2 regions of the Streptomyces sp. NPDC005791 genome follow, and region 1 is predicted to be linked to the other one. Evidence: riboswitches for the same ligand, from Rfam matches in the RefSeq annotation. Region 1 holds a riboswitch; the other holds the start of a gene.
The links. Region 1 has a riboswitch for glycine ahead of gcvP (aminomethyl-transferring glycine dehydrogenase). Riboswitches for the same ligand answer to the same signal wherever they lie in the genome.
Positions count from the first base shown of each region.

Region 1 (7,349 bases):
TCGGACTAGTCCGCTCAGGCCACCCCGAACCATCCGAACGGACAGTCCAGTTGGATAACACCCTCCGGCCGGGTGACACGTCGTCGGAGGAGAGCGGCGGCTGCCGCGAAATCCCTGCGGACAGACGCCCGCAGGGCAACACTGGGACCGGACCGACTGATACGGGGCGGCCATGAACACCTCACCCAGCCGCAGGACCCTCGACTCGACGCAGCGAAAGAACCCACCCATGTGCCAGCACAAGCCACCCTGTCCGACCGCCGACTCCAACGACCGGGAAGCCGCGCGCCTGATGGCGCACCACCCGGAACAAGGCTGGAGCCTGCTGTGCAACGGTGTCCTGCTCTTCGAGGACACCGGCGAACTGCTTCCGGACGGGCAGATCATCGCCCCCCACCGCCCGCTGAAGAACGGCCAGGTGGTGAAAGCCGCCTGACCGCGGCCGCCACGGGCACGGGGCCGGCCCGGAGAAGTCTCCGCACCGGCCCCGACACGTGTCCGCCTACTGGTCGTACGCGTCCAGCGGCGGGCAGGAGCAGACCAGGTTGCGGTCACCGAACGCGCCGTCGATCCGGCGCACCGGCGGCCAGTACTTGTCCGAGGGCGTGACGCCGGACGGGAAGACCGCCTCTTCACGGGTGTAGGAGTGGTTCCACTCGCCACCGAGCGCCGCAGCCGTGTGCGGGGCGTTGCGCAGCGGGTTGTCGTCCGCGCTCCACGCACCGGACGCGACCTTGTCGATCTCACCGCGGATGGCGATCATGGTGTCGCAGAACCGGTCGAGCTCGGCGAGGTCCTCGCTCTCGGTCGGCTCGATCATCAGCGTCCCGGCCACCGGGAACGACATGGTCGGCGAGTGGAAACCGTAGTCGATCAGCCGCTTGGCGATGTCGTCGATGCTGACGCCGGTCGCCTTGGAGATCGGCCGCAGGTCCACGATGCACTCGTGCGCGACCAGACCGGCCGGGCCGTTGTAGAGGACCGGGAAGTGCGGTTCGAGGCGCTTGGCGATGTAGTTGGCCGCGAGTACGGCGACCTGCGTCGCACGCTTCAGCCCCTCTCCCCCCATGAGGCGTACGTACGCCCACGAGATCGGCAGGATACCCGCCGAGCCCCACGGCGCCGCCGAGATCGGGCCGACGCCGGTCTCCGGGCCCGCCGCGGGCTGGAGGGGGTGGTTGGGGAGGTACGGCGCCAGGTGGGCCCTCACCCCGACCGGACCGACGCCCGGACCGCCGCCGCCGTGCGGGATGCAGAAGGTCTTGTGCAGGTTCAGATGGGAGACGTCGCCGCCGAAATGCCCCGGCTTGGCGAGGCCGACCAGCGCGTTGAGGTTGGCGCCGTCCACGTACACCTGACCACCGGCGTCATGCACCTCGCCGCAGATGTCCGCGACGTGCTCCTCGAAGACACCGTGCGTGGACGGGTAGGTGATCATGAGGACGGCCAGCTCGTCGCGGTGGGTCGCGATCTTGGCCCGGAGGTCCTCTATGTCGACCTCACCGTCGTCCGCCGTCTTCACCACGACGACCTTCATGCCGGCCATCACGGCGCTCGCGGCGTTGGTGCCGTGCGCGGAGGACGGAATCAGGCAGACGGTGCGCCCGTGCTCCCCGTTGGCCCGGTGGTAGGCGCGCACGGCCAGCAGTCCGGCGAATTCGCCCTGCGAGCCCGCGTTGGGCTGGATGGAGACGGCGTCGTAACCGGTGACCTCGGCGAGGCGCTCCTCCAGCTCACGGATGAGGGTGAGGAAGCCCTGTGCCTGCTCGGCCGGCGCGAAGGGGTGCAGCGCACCGAATTCGGGCCAGGTGATCGACTCCATCTCGGCGGTCGCGTTGAGCTTCATGGTGCAGGAGCCGAGCGGGATCATGCCGCGGTCCAGCGCGTAGTCACGGTCGGCGAGCTTGCGGAGGTAGCGCAGCATCGCCGTCTCGGAGCGGTACCGGTGGAACACCGGGTGGGTGAGGACGTCGTCGGTGCGCAGTAGACCCTCGGGCAGCACATCGGCCGCCTCGGCGTCCAGCGCCTCGATGTCGCCACCGGTCCCGAAGGCCGCCCAGACCGCGGCGACACGGGTGCGCGTGGTGGTCTCGTCACACGCCACGGAGACGTGGTCGGCGTCCACGAGGCGCAGGTTGACCCCGCGCTCACGCGCGTCGGCGACCACATCGGCCGCCGTGCCCGGCACCCGGACCGTGAGGGTGTCGAAGTAGGTGTCGTGCACGACCTCGGTTCCGGCGGCGCGCAACCCCTCGGCCAGGACGGTGGCGAACCGGTGGGTGCGCCGGGCGATCGTCCGCAGCCCCTCGGGCCCGTGGTAGACGGCGTACATGCCTGCCATGACGGCGAGCAGCACCTGCGCCGTACAGATGTTGCTGGTGGCCCTCTCGCGGCGGATGTGCTGCTCGCGGGTCTGCAGTGCCAGACGGTAGGCCTTGTTGCCGTCCGCGTCGACGGAGACCCCGACGAGTCGGCCGGGCAGGCTGCGGGCGAACTTCTCGCGTACCGCCATGAAGCCGGCGTGCGGTCCGCCGAAGCCCATCGGGACACCGAAGCGCTGCGTGGTGCCGACGGCGATGTCCGCCCCCAGCTCACCCGGCGAGGTGAGCAGCGTAAGAGCCAGCAGGTCAGCGGCGACGGAAACGATCGCGCCCAGCTCGTGCGCCTGGTCGATGACGGGCCTGATGTCCCGTACGGCACCGGAGGCGCCCGGGTACTGGAGCAGCACACCGAAGACGCCGCGCTCGGCGATCTGTGCCGGGATTCCGTCGCTGAGGTCGGCGACGACGACCTCGACACCGGTCGGCTCGGCGCGGGTCTCGATCACCGCGATGGTCTGCGGCAGGGTGTCGGCGTCGACCAGGAAGACGCCGTCCTTCACCTTGCCGACCCGTCGCGCCAGCGCCATGGCCTCGGCGGCGGCCGTTCCCTCGTCGAGGAGTGAGGCGCCCGAGGTCGGCAGTCCGGTGAGGTCGGCGACCACCGTCTGGAAGTTCAGGAGAGCCTCGAGCCGGCCCTGCGAGATTTCCGGCTGGTACGGCGTGTACGCCGTGTACCAGGCGGGGTTCTCCATGACGTTGCGCAGGATGACCGGCGGGGTGAACGTGCCGTAGTAGCCGAGCCCGATCATCGGGGCGAGCACCTGGTTGCGGTCGGCCAGGCTGCGCAGCTCGGTCAGGACCTCGGCCTCGGTGCGGGCCTCGGGGAGGTTCAGCGCCTCCGCGCTCCTGATCACGTCGGGCACCGCGGCGGCGGTGAGCTCGTCGAGGGAGCCGTAGCCGACCTGGGCGAGCATCTTCGCCTGCGCCCCGGCATCAGGCCCGATGTGGCGCTGCTCGAACGGAATGCCCTGCTCCAGCTGGGAGAGCGGAGTGCGACGGGGGGTCATGATGGAGGCCTCCTGGTCTGTCACGACCTGCGAGGGGCGCCACGGCGTGGCTGCCCGAACGGCCTCCCCATCTGTCATCTCGACCTGAGAGCTTCACCGGCGCGCCCTGGGGCATACCGGCTTTCACCGTCGGTGAGGGAGGTACCCGTCGCGGCGCGTGCCGTACGGATTCCGCCCTGCTTTCCAGAGTGACCTCGTCCGTGCGGTACGGGGGCCTGAGAGATTCCGGGGAGGAGTTGCTCCTTCGGCGCCTCCGGATGACTCCGGAGAACTCTCCCGCACAGGGTCAGCAGCCGTGTTCCAGCCTACCAGCGAGGCCGGCGCGGGCCGTCTCGAGTGGCCGACCACACGGATCTGGCCTTTCGTAGTGCTGTGGAGCAGCCGCGACCACCTGATGCCGTCGTGACCAGTGGGAGGCACCGTGCAGACCGACATCGATCCGCGCAGCCTGATCGGCCGCAAGGCCTTCGACCGTCAAGGGGCAAAGATCGGAACGGTGGACGAGGTCTATCTCGACGACGCCACCGGGGTGCCCGAGTGGGCCGCCGTACGCACCGGTCTCTTCACCAGGGACGCGTTCGTCCCGCTGGACCCGAGTGAATTCGTCGACGGTTCCCTGCTGGTGCCCTTCGACCGGGCCCTGATCAAGGACGCGCCCGACTTCGGCGTGGGCCGCCATCTGTCTCCTGAGCAGGAACTGCAGCTCTACCGTCATTACGGGCTGGACACCTCACCCTCGCCCTCCGCCGGGACGGGCCCGGACAGGGATTTCGGCAAGCTCGCCGGCCACGAGGAGTAGTCCGCCGGGTACCGCACGAGGGGCAGCGGATCGGCCGGCTGCAGCTCCGGATCGTCGATGCGGAACGTACGTACCCGGCCGGGACGCGTCCACGGCTCCTCGAAGCGCACGGTGACCCGGCCGACGCCGCTGCCCTGCACCCAACCGTGGCCGTGGACGTCGTGCCGTACGTCGTGTCCGGCCGGCCAGCGGCGGGAGGCCGGCGGCTCCTCGCCCTCCCGGTCTTCCGCCCCCTCCACCGTGGTGTCCCGCTCGCCCGGGGAGTCGGCGGCCGCCGACTCCCCGGCGGCGTGCTCCGCGTCGGCCGCCTGGGCGAAGAGGTCTTCCTGGGTGAAGTCCGCCAGCCCCGTGACGCCGACGCCGAGCAGGCGTACGCCGCCGGTCGTGTCCACGGCCTCCAGAAGCCGTGCAGCGGCCTCCCTGACCACCGTGGGGTCATCGGTGGGGCCGCGCAGGGTCTCGGACCTGGTGAGCGTGGAGAAGTCGTAGCGGCGGACCTTGAGGACGACGGTCCGCCCCGACCGTCCGGCGTCTCGCAGCCGCTGCACACAGCGGTCGGCGAGACGCACCACCTCCGCCCGGACGCGCACGCGGTCGTGCAGGTCCACGTCGAAGGTGTCCTCGACCGACACGGACTTGGCGTCCCGTTCGGCGACGACGGGACGGTCGTCGTAGCCCTGCGCCATGCGGTGGAGCGAGACGCCGTGTGCCTTGCCCAGCAGCCGTACCAGCTCCGCCTCGCCCGCCTCCGCGAGGTGGCTGACGACGGTCATACCGGCGCGTCGGAGATGGTCGCCGGTGGCGGGCCCCACACCCGGAAGGGTGCGCACGGGCATGGGCGCGAGGAGCTGGCGCTCGGTGCCGGGTTCGATCAGGAGCAGCCCGTCAGGTTTCGCCTCCTCGGAGGCGATCTTGGCCAGCATCTTCGAGCCGGCGAGGCCGACCGAACCACTGAGTCCTGTGACGTCCCTGATCACGGTGCGCAGGTGCTCACCGACCGCACGCGCGGAGGCCGAGTCGTCGGCCACGCCCCCGGCCTCAAGATCGACGAAGGCTTCGTCCAGGCTGAGCGGCTCGACGAGCGGTGACAGCCGTCCGAGAAGCTCCATCACCTGATCGCTGACGGCCCGGTAGAGGGCGAATCGCGGGACGAGGTACGCGGCGTTGGGCGCGAGCCGCCGCGCCTGTGCCGTCGGCATCGCCGAATGCACGCCGAGTCGCCGAGCCTCGTACGAGGCGGTGGCGACCACTCCGCGCGTCCCCAGTCCACCCACCACCACGGGTTTGCCACGGAGGCTGGGCTTCGCGGCCTGCTCCGCGGAGGCGTAGAAGGCGTCCATGTCCAGATGCAGGATGGTCGGCGCGGCTCTCACATGGACCGATGCTGCCCTACACCACTGACAACCGCCCTGCCCGGCACTCGCACCACCCCGCTCTGCCCCGGCTCCTCAGCCCGCGCGATTGCGCCGCCGTGCCAGTTCGTCAGCGGGGTTGTGACCGATCAGGGTCTCCCCGGTGTCGACGCGCTCCCCGTGCAGCTGGGACAGGGCCGCGTCGACGTCCTTCCAGACGACACCGACCGCGATACCGAAGATGCCCTGGCCGCCCTGGAGCAGGTTCACGACCTCGTCGGGCGAGGAACACTCGTAGACCGTCGCCCCGTCACTCATGAGAGTCATCCGCTCGAGATCCGAGAATCCGCGGGCTCTGAGGTGCTGAACGGTGGTGCGGATGTTCTGGAGGGCGACGCCCGTGTCCAGGAACCGCTTGACGATCTTGAGGAGGACCACGTCCCGGAAACTGTAGAGACGCTGTGTCCCCGACCCGTACGCCGGACGCACGCTCGGCTCCACGAGTCCCGTACGCGCCCAGTAATCGAGCTGGCGGTAGGTGATCCCGGCCGCCGCGCACGCCGTGGGCCCCCGGTAGCCGATGTCCCCTGCCACTGCCACACCGTCCGCCGCCACCGCCGCCGGCTGAACCGGCTGTCTGATGGAATGGTCGGCCGCACTGCCGTGCTGCCGATACGGTCCACCCGCGACCGTACCGTCGCCGCTGCTTCTCACGCCGACCTCCGTCCTTGACCTGCCACCTCGAAGGTAGGCAGTCACCAGGGGTGCGTCAACGATCGCCACACTCGGCACGCCGAGTGATAATCACCCTGAGGGTGGTTTCCCCTGAGTGCTTTCAGGGAACGGCTTGTCGAATGCGCTGACACCGCCACCGCAGGACGGTCACTGACTGTTCGTGCCGAAGTCCTCCGGCGAGATCTGGTCGAGGAACTCGCGGAACTTCTCCACCTCGTCCTCCTGCTCGTCCGGAATGGCGATTCCCGCGTCGTCCAGCACACCGTCACTGCCGTAGATCGGCGTACCGGTGCGCAGGGCGAGCGCTATGGCATCGGACGGCCGGGCGCTCACCTCCACCCCACTGGCAAAGACCAGCTCCGCGTAGAAGACCCCTTCCCGCAGGTCCGTGATGCGGACCTCGGTGAGCTCCTGGCCTACCGCCTCGAGCACATCCTTGAAGAGATCATGGGTCAGCGGCCTGGCCGGAGCCATGCCCTGCTGGGCGAAGGCGATCGCAGTCGCTTCCCCAGGGCCGATCCAAATGGGGAGGTACCGGTCGCCTCCCACTTCACGCAGGAGCACGATCGGTTGGTTGGAGGGCATTTCCACCCGGACACCCACAACGTCGAGCTCGTTCACACAGCAACCCTAGGACGTGCCCGCCATGTTTGGATAGTCGGGCTCCTGCGCCCTCAGTGGAAGTCGGCCTTCAGAGCACTCTGCACGAGCGCGGCGTGGAGCCGGATCGAGAGCTCCGCAAGCTCCTTCGCTGTGGCTTCCGCATGGGCCCTGGTCTGCGGATTCCGATGCCGACGCAGCGGCGCGACGACCTGCCCGACCAGCCCCGCCTCGCGCTCCGCGGCAGCCTTCACGGCCCGCAGATGCCGAGGTTCCAGACCGAACCTGCCCAGGTCCGCCACCAGACGCGCCACCGTCACCGCCTCGGCGTCGTAGCTGCCCCCCGGGGCGCGCACGATCAGCCCGTACGACTCCCACTCGTCGAGCTGCTCCTCGCTGGCCTCAGCGGCGGCCAGGAGCTCGGAGCGTCCGATACGGGCGGCGGTGGCCTGCCCCGGCCCCTGGTCGCGGAAGG
Region 1 is NZ_JBIAIP010000016.1:6,882-14,230, reverse strand. Features, by position in the region: gene ACFYSH_RS27350 (DUF5999 family protein) at 230-436, shown strand; gene gcvP (aminomethyl-transferring glycine dehydrogenase) at 503-3,388, opposite strand; glycine riboswitch at 3,582-3,677, opposite strand; gene ACFYSH_RS27340 (PRC-barrel domain-containing protein) at 3,810-4,187, shown strand; gene ACFYSH_RS27335 (DNA polymerase IV) at 4,103-5,560, opposite strand; gene ACFYSH_RS27330 (MerR family transcriptional regulator) at 5,636-6,253, opposite strand; gene ACFYSH_RS27325 (bifunctional nuclease family protein) at 6,422-6,895, opposite strand; gene ACFYSH_RS27320 (MerR family transcriptional regulator) at 6,949-7,349, opposite strand, start outside.

Region 2 (7,349 bases), on a different contig from region 1:
ACGGCGTTCCGGTTGACCGTGATGCCCAGCTCGTGGAGCCGGTCCTCGGCCTGCCGGCCGTCCAGCTCGGAGTTGCGCAGGTCGACCAGGACCAGGTGGACGTCCGTGCCGCCGGAGAGGACGGATACGCCCACCTCGGTGACGTCCGGCTGCACCAGGCGCTCGGCGAGGATGCGGGCACCGTCCAGGGTGCGCTGCTGGCGCTCCTTGAACTCCTCGGTCGCCGCGACCTTGAAGGAGACGGCCTTGGCCGCGATCACGTGCTCCAGGGGGCCGCCCTGCTGACCGGGGAAGACCGCCGAGTTGATCTTCTTGGCGAGCTCCTGGGTCGACAGGATCACGCCACCGCGCGGACCGCCGAGGGTCTTGTGCGTGGTGGTCGTGACGACATGGGCGTGCGGCACCGGGTTGGGGTGCAGGCCCGCCGCGACGAGGCCCGCGAAGTGCGCCATGTCGACCATCAGGTACGCGCCGACCTCGTCCGCGATGCGGCGGAAGGCGGCGAAGTCCAGCTGGCGGGGGTAGGCGGACCAGCCGGCCACGATGAGCTTCGGCTTCGACTCCTTGGCGAGGCGCTCGACCTCTGCCATGTCCACGACGCCGGTCTCGTCGACGTGGTACGGGACCACGTTGTAGAGCTTGCCGGAGAAGTTGATCTTCATGCCGTGGGTCAGGTGACCGCCGTGGGCCAGGTTCAGGCCCATGATCGTGTCGCCCGGCTTCAGCAGCGCGAACATCGCGGCGGCGTTGGCCTGCGCACCCGAGTGCGGCTGGACGTTCGCGGCCTCGGCGCCGAAGAGCGCCTTGATGCGGTCGATCGCGATCTGCTCGACCACGTCGACGTGCTCGCAGCCACCGTAGTAGCGGCGGCCGGGGTAGCCCTCGGCGTACTTGTTGGTGAGGACGGAGCCCTGCGCCTCCATGACCGCGACCGGAGCGAAGTTCTCCGAGGCGATCATCTCGAGGGTGGACTGCTGACGGTGGAGCTCGGCGTCGACGGCGGCGGCGACGTCCGGGTCCAGCTCGTGGAGGGAGGAGTTGAGAAGCGACATCAGTGGGTCCCTAAGGTCTCAGTTGCCGGAGAACGCGGTGTACTCGTCGGCGGAGAGAAGGTCCTTCGGCTCCTCCGCGACGCGCACCTTGAACAGCCAGCCGCCCTCGAAGGGGGCGGAGTTCACCAGCGACGGGTCGTCCACGACGTCCTGGTTGGCCGCGGTCACCTCGCCGGTCACCGGCGAGTACAGGTCGCTGACCGACTTGGTCGACTCCAGCTCACCGCAGGTCTCGCCCGCGGTCACCGTGTCACCGACCTCCGGGAGCTGGGCGTAGACGACGTCACCGAGCGCGTTGGCCGCGAACTCGGTGATACCGACCGTGGCCACGCCGTCCTCGAGGGCCGACAGCCACTCGTGCTCCTTGCTGTACCGCAGCTGCTGGGGGTTGCTCATGACCTGAATTCTCCTGTACGCGAGGCAGTGCTGATGAACGGTGGTCTTACGGTGTGAGACACGAATGCGTCACGTGCGCGGCGCGCCGCGCCGGACGCGCGCCGCACCGCGTCACTTGCGGCGCTTGTAGAAGGGCAGCGCCACGACCTCGTACGGCTCGTGCGTGCCCCGGATGTCGACCCCGACACCCTCGGTGCCGGGCGCGGCGTGTGCCGCGTCCACGTAGGCCATGGCGATCGGCTTGCCCAGGGTGGGCGACGGCGCGCCGGAGGTGACCTCGCCGACGACCTGCCCGCCGGCCACGACGGGGTAACCGGCGCGCGGGACCCGGCGGCCCTCGGCCACCAGGCCGACGAGCTTGCGGGGCGGGGAGGACTCCGCCCGTCCGGCCGCGGCGGACAGTGCCTCGCGGCCGACGAAGTCGCCCTCCTTCTCGAACTTCACGACCCTGCCCAGGCCCGCGTCGAAGGGCGTCAGCGCGGTGGTCAGCTCGTGCCCGTACAGCGGCATCCCCGCCTCCAGGCGGAGCGTGTCGCGGCAGGAGAGCCCGCAGGGGATCAGGCCGTAGGGCGCGCCTGCCTCGGTCAGCGCCTTCCACAGCTGCTCGGCATGCGCGGGAGCCACGAAGAGCTCGAAGCCGTCCTCGCCGGTGTAGCCCGTACGGGCGATGAGTGCGGGGACGCCGGCGACCGTTCCGGGGAGCCCGGCGTAGTACCTCAACCCGTCCAGGTCGGCGTCGGTGACCGACTTCAGTACGGCGGGGGAGTCGGGGCCCTGGACGGCGAGCAGCGCGTACGCGTCGCGGTCGTCCCGCACCTCGGCGTCGAAGCCCCCGGCGCGCTCGGTGACGGTGTCCAGGACGAGCTGGGCGTTGCCCGCGTTGGCGACGATCATGTATTCGGTCTCGCCGAGACGGTAGACGATCAGGTCGTCCAGGATGCCGCCGTCCTCCGCCACGATCATCGTGTAGCGGGCCCGGCCCACGCCCACGGTGGCGATGTCGCCGACCAGCGCATAGCTCAGGAAAGCCGCGGCCTGCGGGCCGGTGACGGTGATCTCACCCATGTGCGAGAGGTCGAAGAGGCCGGCCCGGGTGCGTACGGCGTTGTGCTCGTCGCGCTCGCTCGCGTACCGCAGCGGCATGTCCCAGCCGGCGAAGTCGGTCATGGTCGCGCCCAGGGACCGGTGCAGTGCGTCGAGGGCGGTGAGACGGGGGGCAGTGCTCATGGACATGGCTCCAGGGCATGACGACAGGGGGCGGATCCCTCCCCATCTGTCATCGGAACCTGAGAGGTTCGCCGAGAGCCCCTGAAAGGGTCCTGACCGGGACAGCCCTGTCAGGGTCGGCTTGCACCTTGGGTGGAGCCGCGCAGCGGCCCGCTTTTCAGATCTGCCTCATCCACGCGGTACGGGGCCTGAGAGATTCAAGGGAGGATCTTGCTCCTTCGGCGCCCGGCGCACACGGTGACCGGGACTCTCCCGCGCGGATTCAAACGGCCGGTATGCAGTTGGCGGGGTCATCATCGCACGCATTGGGGGAGAGTGGGGCGTCGCGGTCGGACCGGTGCCGGTCCCGACACGTCCGGGTGGAACCGGTTGTGCCGCATTACCTTTTCTTTACACTTCATGGGCAGGTCAGTGGGTGACTCGGCAGGGGGAAGGCGATGACGTTGCAGCACGCGACTACCGCGGGGGCGGCACGCGGTGCGATGCCCCAGCAGCCGGACGGACCCGCCCGGGTGCCGATGGGGGGAGCCGCTCCGGTGGTGCGTGATCTGCGGGGCAGTGGCGGCGGACCGCGGGATCTGGACTTCGCGGCCGGCGAGGTGGTGGTGGTCTCGGGGCTGCCCGGCAGTGGGAAGTCGACGCTGATCCGGCGGGCGGCCCGGGAACACGGGATCGACTCCCAGGACACCCGGGACCGATGGGCGGCGACGCTGCCCGGATTACTCCCGTACGCCCTGTACCGCCCCCTGGTGCGCGCCGCGCACTACGCCGGGCTGTGGCGGGCTCTGCGGTCGGGCGGATCCGTCGTCGTGCACGACTGCGGTACGCAGGCCTGGGTGCGGCGCTGGCTGGCGCGCGAGGCCCGGCGCCGCGGCAGCGCCCTCCATCTCGTCCTGCTCGACGTCACCCCCAAGGTGGCCCGGCAGGGGCAGCGGGAGCGGGGGCGCGGGGTGTCCCGATACGCGTTCGCCCGGCACCGGCGTGCGGTCGGCCGGCTGCTGCGCGACACCGAGAGCGGGCTGCTGCCGCAGGGGTGCGCGTCGGCGGTGCTGCTCGACCGGGAGGCGGCGGCGGCGATCGGCCGGATCTCCTTCCCGTAGGCGCGGCCTCCGCAGGAGTAGTCGCGGGCCCGGACCCAGGAGGAACACGACGGCCCGGTCCTCGGTGTCACCGTTCGCATACGCACAGTTCGCGTGTCCTTCGCGGGCTGTCCGAAATCTGGACGGTGTGGCGGGCAGGGCACCGCTCCGGCCTGCGGCACTGCCCTCGCGGTGCGAGGGCGTCTAAGGTTTCAGCCGCACAGCATGGCGAGAAAGGGACACAGACACCGTGGACATTCCGGCCCAGGCCCAGGCCCCGTCGCAGCCGCCGCAGGGGTGGCCGGCCAACGAGCTCGAGGAAGTGCTCAGTGCCTCGCTCGGCGTACCCGGGGCGGCCGGGCGGCTGGTCGAGGTGCTCGGCCGCAGCCATGTCTGGGTGCCCCTGCCGAACGGCGGGGGGCCCGACAGCGAGGATCTCGACCTGCCGACGGTCGACATAGGCGGCGGCGCGTACGTCCCCGTCTTCAGCTCCGAGGCGCAGTTCCTCCAGTGTGTCGGCAACCATCTCTCCTTCACCGTCGCGCCGGCTCGTGAGTTCGCGCGTGGACTCCCCCCGCAGCTCGGCATAGCGGTCAATCCGGGCGGTGCCGTCGGGGTGCCCCTGCCGCCGCCCGCCGTCGCCGAGCTGTGCAGGGTGGGGCGCACCCCGCTGGACGGTCCCGCGAGCGGCGGCCGGGTACGGCTGTACGAGCCGGACTGGAAGGAGGACCCCGTCGCGTTCCTGTCCGCCGTGTCCGAGGAATTCCAGGCGATCGGCGTGGTGAGCACCGCGCGCCGGGCGCTGGCCAGCATCGAGGGGGACAGCCCCGTCCTGTTCGTCGGCGTCGAGTTCGTCGTGCGGGACGCCGCGGAGCAGAGCGTCCCGCTGGAAGCCGTGGGTCGCGCGCTGGGCCGGATCCAGGTGCCCTGGCCGGTCAATCTCCTCCTGCTCGACGTGGCACAGGACCCGGTCGGCGACTGGATGCTGGAGAAGGTACGCCCCTTCTACCGGCGCGACGAGTACTGAACTCCGAGGCCCGTACTGCCACGTGGCGTCACGGCGGTGTCAGGGGCGGCGCATAAGCTGGTTGGATGACGAGGCCGCCCCGCGCGCCCGGGAGCGGCACCACAGCACCGTGCGGCATGCGGGAACAGCGGATCGATGACGGATCGATGAGGGGCGGGACCCAGGGTGAGTGCGTCAGGCACCGCGGCGGCCGGGCAGGTCGAGCACATGCTTCGCCAAGTGACCCCCGGGCGGCTCGACGCGTACGAGGCGCTGTTGCGGTCCCTGGCGGACGGCCCGGTGTGGATGCTGCTCTGGCACGGCACGGCGGGCTCCCCCGACGCGCAGTACGGCAACATGGAGATCGAAGGCGTGGGCTACGCCCCGTGCGTGACCTCCGCCCAGGAGCTCTCGGCCAGCGGCTGGAACCGGGCCCACGAGGTGACCACGGGCCGTGACATCGCCCGCGCCCTCTTCCCCGACCGCTGGGGCATCTGGCTCAACCCGCACGCCCCCGGCGGTGGCGTCGGCATCCCCTGGCTGGACCTGCGCCGCATCGCCACCGGCCTCGACCGGATGCCCGCGGGGCCGCTGCGGCTCTCCGAACCCGCCATCGAGATCCCGCAGTTCTATGCCCTGCTGTCGCAGAACGCCCACCGCACCCCCGCCGTCCGCGCGCTGCGCCGCGCCTGGGTGCAGCCCGCGCTCGGTGTTCCGTACCTCGCGATCGGGCTCGACCTCTACGACACCGGACGCCCGTCCGTCGACGCGGTCCGCGCGATGATGCAGCAGTCGGTCGGCGTGGTGCCCGACGGTCTGCCCGTCTCCACGGTCTCGCTGTCCGACGAGTACGACCCCGTCGCGATGTGGCTCAACGCCAACGCGCGGCCGTTCTACGACCGTGAGGCTCACGCCCAGGCGTCCGCCCCCACCGGCTACGGCTACCCGCCGGCCACCGGCGCGGCACCGCACGCGTACTGAGAAGGCGTCAGCCGCCACTTCGGCCCGACGGTCAAATAGTCAGTCCGACGGCACAGTTGGGCGTCATGTCCGTTATCGCGGATTAGTGACCGAGAGGTCCGCTCACCAAGCACGGCTGTCCGGATAACGGAAGCCTCTTGGCAGCATCACGGTTGAGCAAACATTCCCCGTCAGGTCTGGCGGGTGATCGCAAAGTGGTTGAAGACTCCACACAGCAGGTGCTCCATGCCCGGCGAACCCCCTTTTCAAACGGGGGCAGTTCGGCCATGCCTGATTACATCTGTCATATTTTGTTAGAGCCGCTACAGCGGCGGTCACAGGCCGGCCACCGTCGGCCGAGAGGGGTCTCCAGCGCAATGACGGCACCGATCGAGACCACCGGGGCGGACGCGTCGCCCGAAACGGTGCTGGAAGGCGCCGGGCGCAAGGAGATCGAGGGCCGCTCGCTCGGCCGGATCGCCTGGACGCGCTTCAAGCGGGACAAGGGCGCGATGGCCGGTGGCATCGTTGTCGTGCTGCTGATCCTCACGGCGGTGCTGTCCAAGCCGCTCCAGTCGCTCCTCGGGCTCGACCCCAACGCGTTCAACCAGAGCCTGGTCGACCCCGTCATGCTGGCGCCCAAGGGCGCCCTCGGCGGGATCAGCTGGGACCACCCCCTCGGAGTCGAACCGCAGACCGGACGCGACATCCTGGCGCGCATCCTGGAAGGCTCCTGGGTCTCCCTGGTGGTCGCCGTCGGCTCCACGCTGCTCTCGGTCGTCATCGGCGTCGTCATGGGCGTCGTGGCCGGGTTCTACGGCGGCTGGGTGGACAGCTTCATCAGCCGGCTGATGGACACCTTCCTCGCCTTCCCGCTGCTGCTCTTCGCGATCTCCATCTCCGCCTCCCTGCAGGGCAACGCCTTCGGGATGGAAGGGCTCACGCTGCGGATCGCGGTCCTGATCTTCGTGATCGGCTTCTTCAGCTGGCCCTACATCGGCCGCATCGTCCGTGCGCAGACCCTGTCGCTGCGCGAGCGGGAGTTCGTCGAGGCCGCCAGGTCGCTGGGCGCACGCGGCCCGTTCATCCTCTTCCGCGAGCTGCTGCCGAACCTGATCGCGCCGATCCTCGTGTACGCGACGCTGCTGATCCCCACGAACATCCTCTTCGAGGCCTCCCTGTCCTTCCTCGGCGTCGGTATCGCGCCGCCGCAGGCGTCATGGGGCGGCATGCTCACGCAGGCGGTCGACCTCTACGAGGTGGACCCGATGTTCATGGTCATCCCCGGCATGGCGATCTTCATCACCGTGCTGGCCTTCAATCTGCTGGGGGACGGGCTGCGTGACGCACTCGACCCTCGTGGCAAGTAATCGCGGCAGTGCCGCACCGGACTAGCGAGGGGGCTTTCCTCAGCATGCAGAACAGAAAGACAGCAGCGGCCATAGCCGTGGCCGTAGCGGTGTCGCTCGGCGCATCGGCGTGCAGCGGCAGCGACTCGGGCGGTGACAGCAACGGCGGTGGGGGCAACGTCAAGGCTGACGCCGGTCTGACCAGCATCGTCAACCAGACCGACAAGAAGGGGGGGACGGTCACGCTGGAGCACGCCAGTGGCCCGGACTCCCTGGACCC
Region 2 is NZ_JBIAIP010000002.1:286,147-293,495, reverse strand. Features, by position in the region: gene glyA (serine hydroxymethyltransferase) at 1-1,052, opposite strand, end outside; gene gcvH (glycine cleavage system protein GcvH) at 1,071-1,448, opposite strand; gene gcvT (glycine cleavage system aminomethyltransferase GcvT) at 1,560-2,675, opposite strand; glycine riboswitch at 2,843-2,940, opposite strand; gene ACFYSH_RS05620 (AAA family ATPase) at 3,113-3,775, shown strand; gene ACFYSH_RS05615 (enhanced serine sensitivity protein SseB) at 4,005-4,781, shown strand; gene ACFYSH_RS05610 (enhanced serine sensitivity protein SseB C-terminal domain-containing protein) at 4,947-5,741, shown strand; gene ACFYSH_RS05605 (ABC transporter permease) at 6,098-7,090, shown strand; gene ACFYSH_RS05600 (ABC transporter substrate-binding protein) at 7,135-7,349, shown strand, end outside.
Region 2: another riboswitch for glycine. It lies ahead of gcvT (glycine cleavage system aminomethyltransferase GcvT); the one in region 1 lies ahead of gcvP (aminomethyl-transferring glycine dehydrogenase).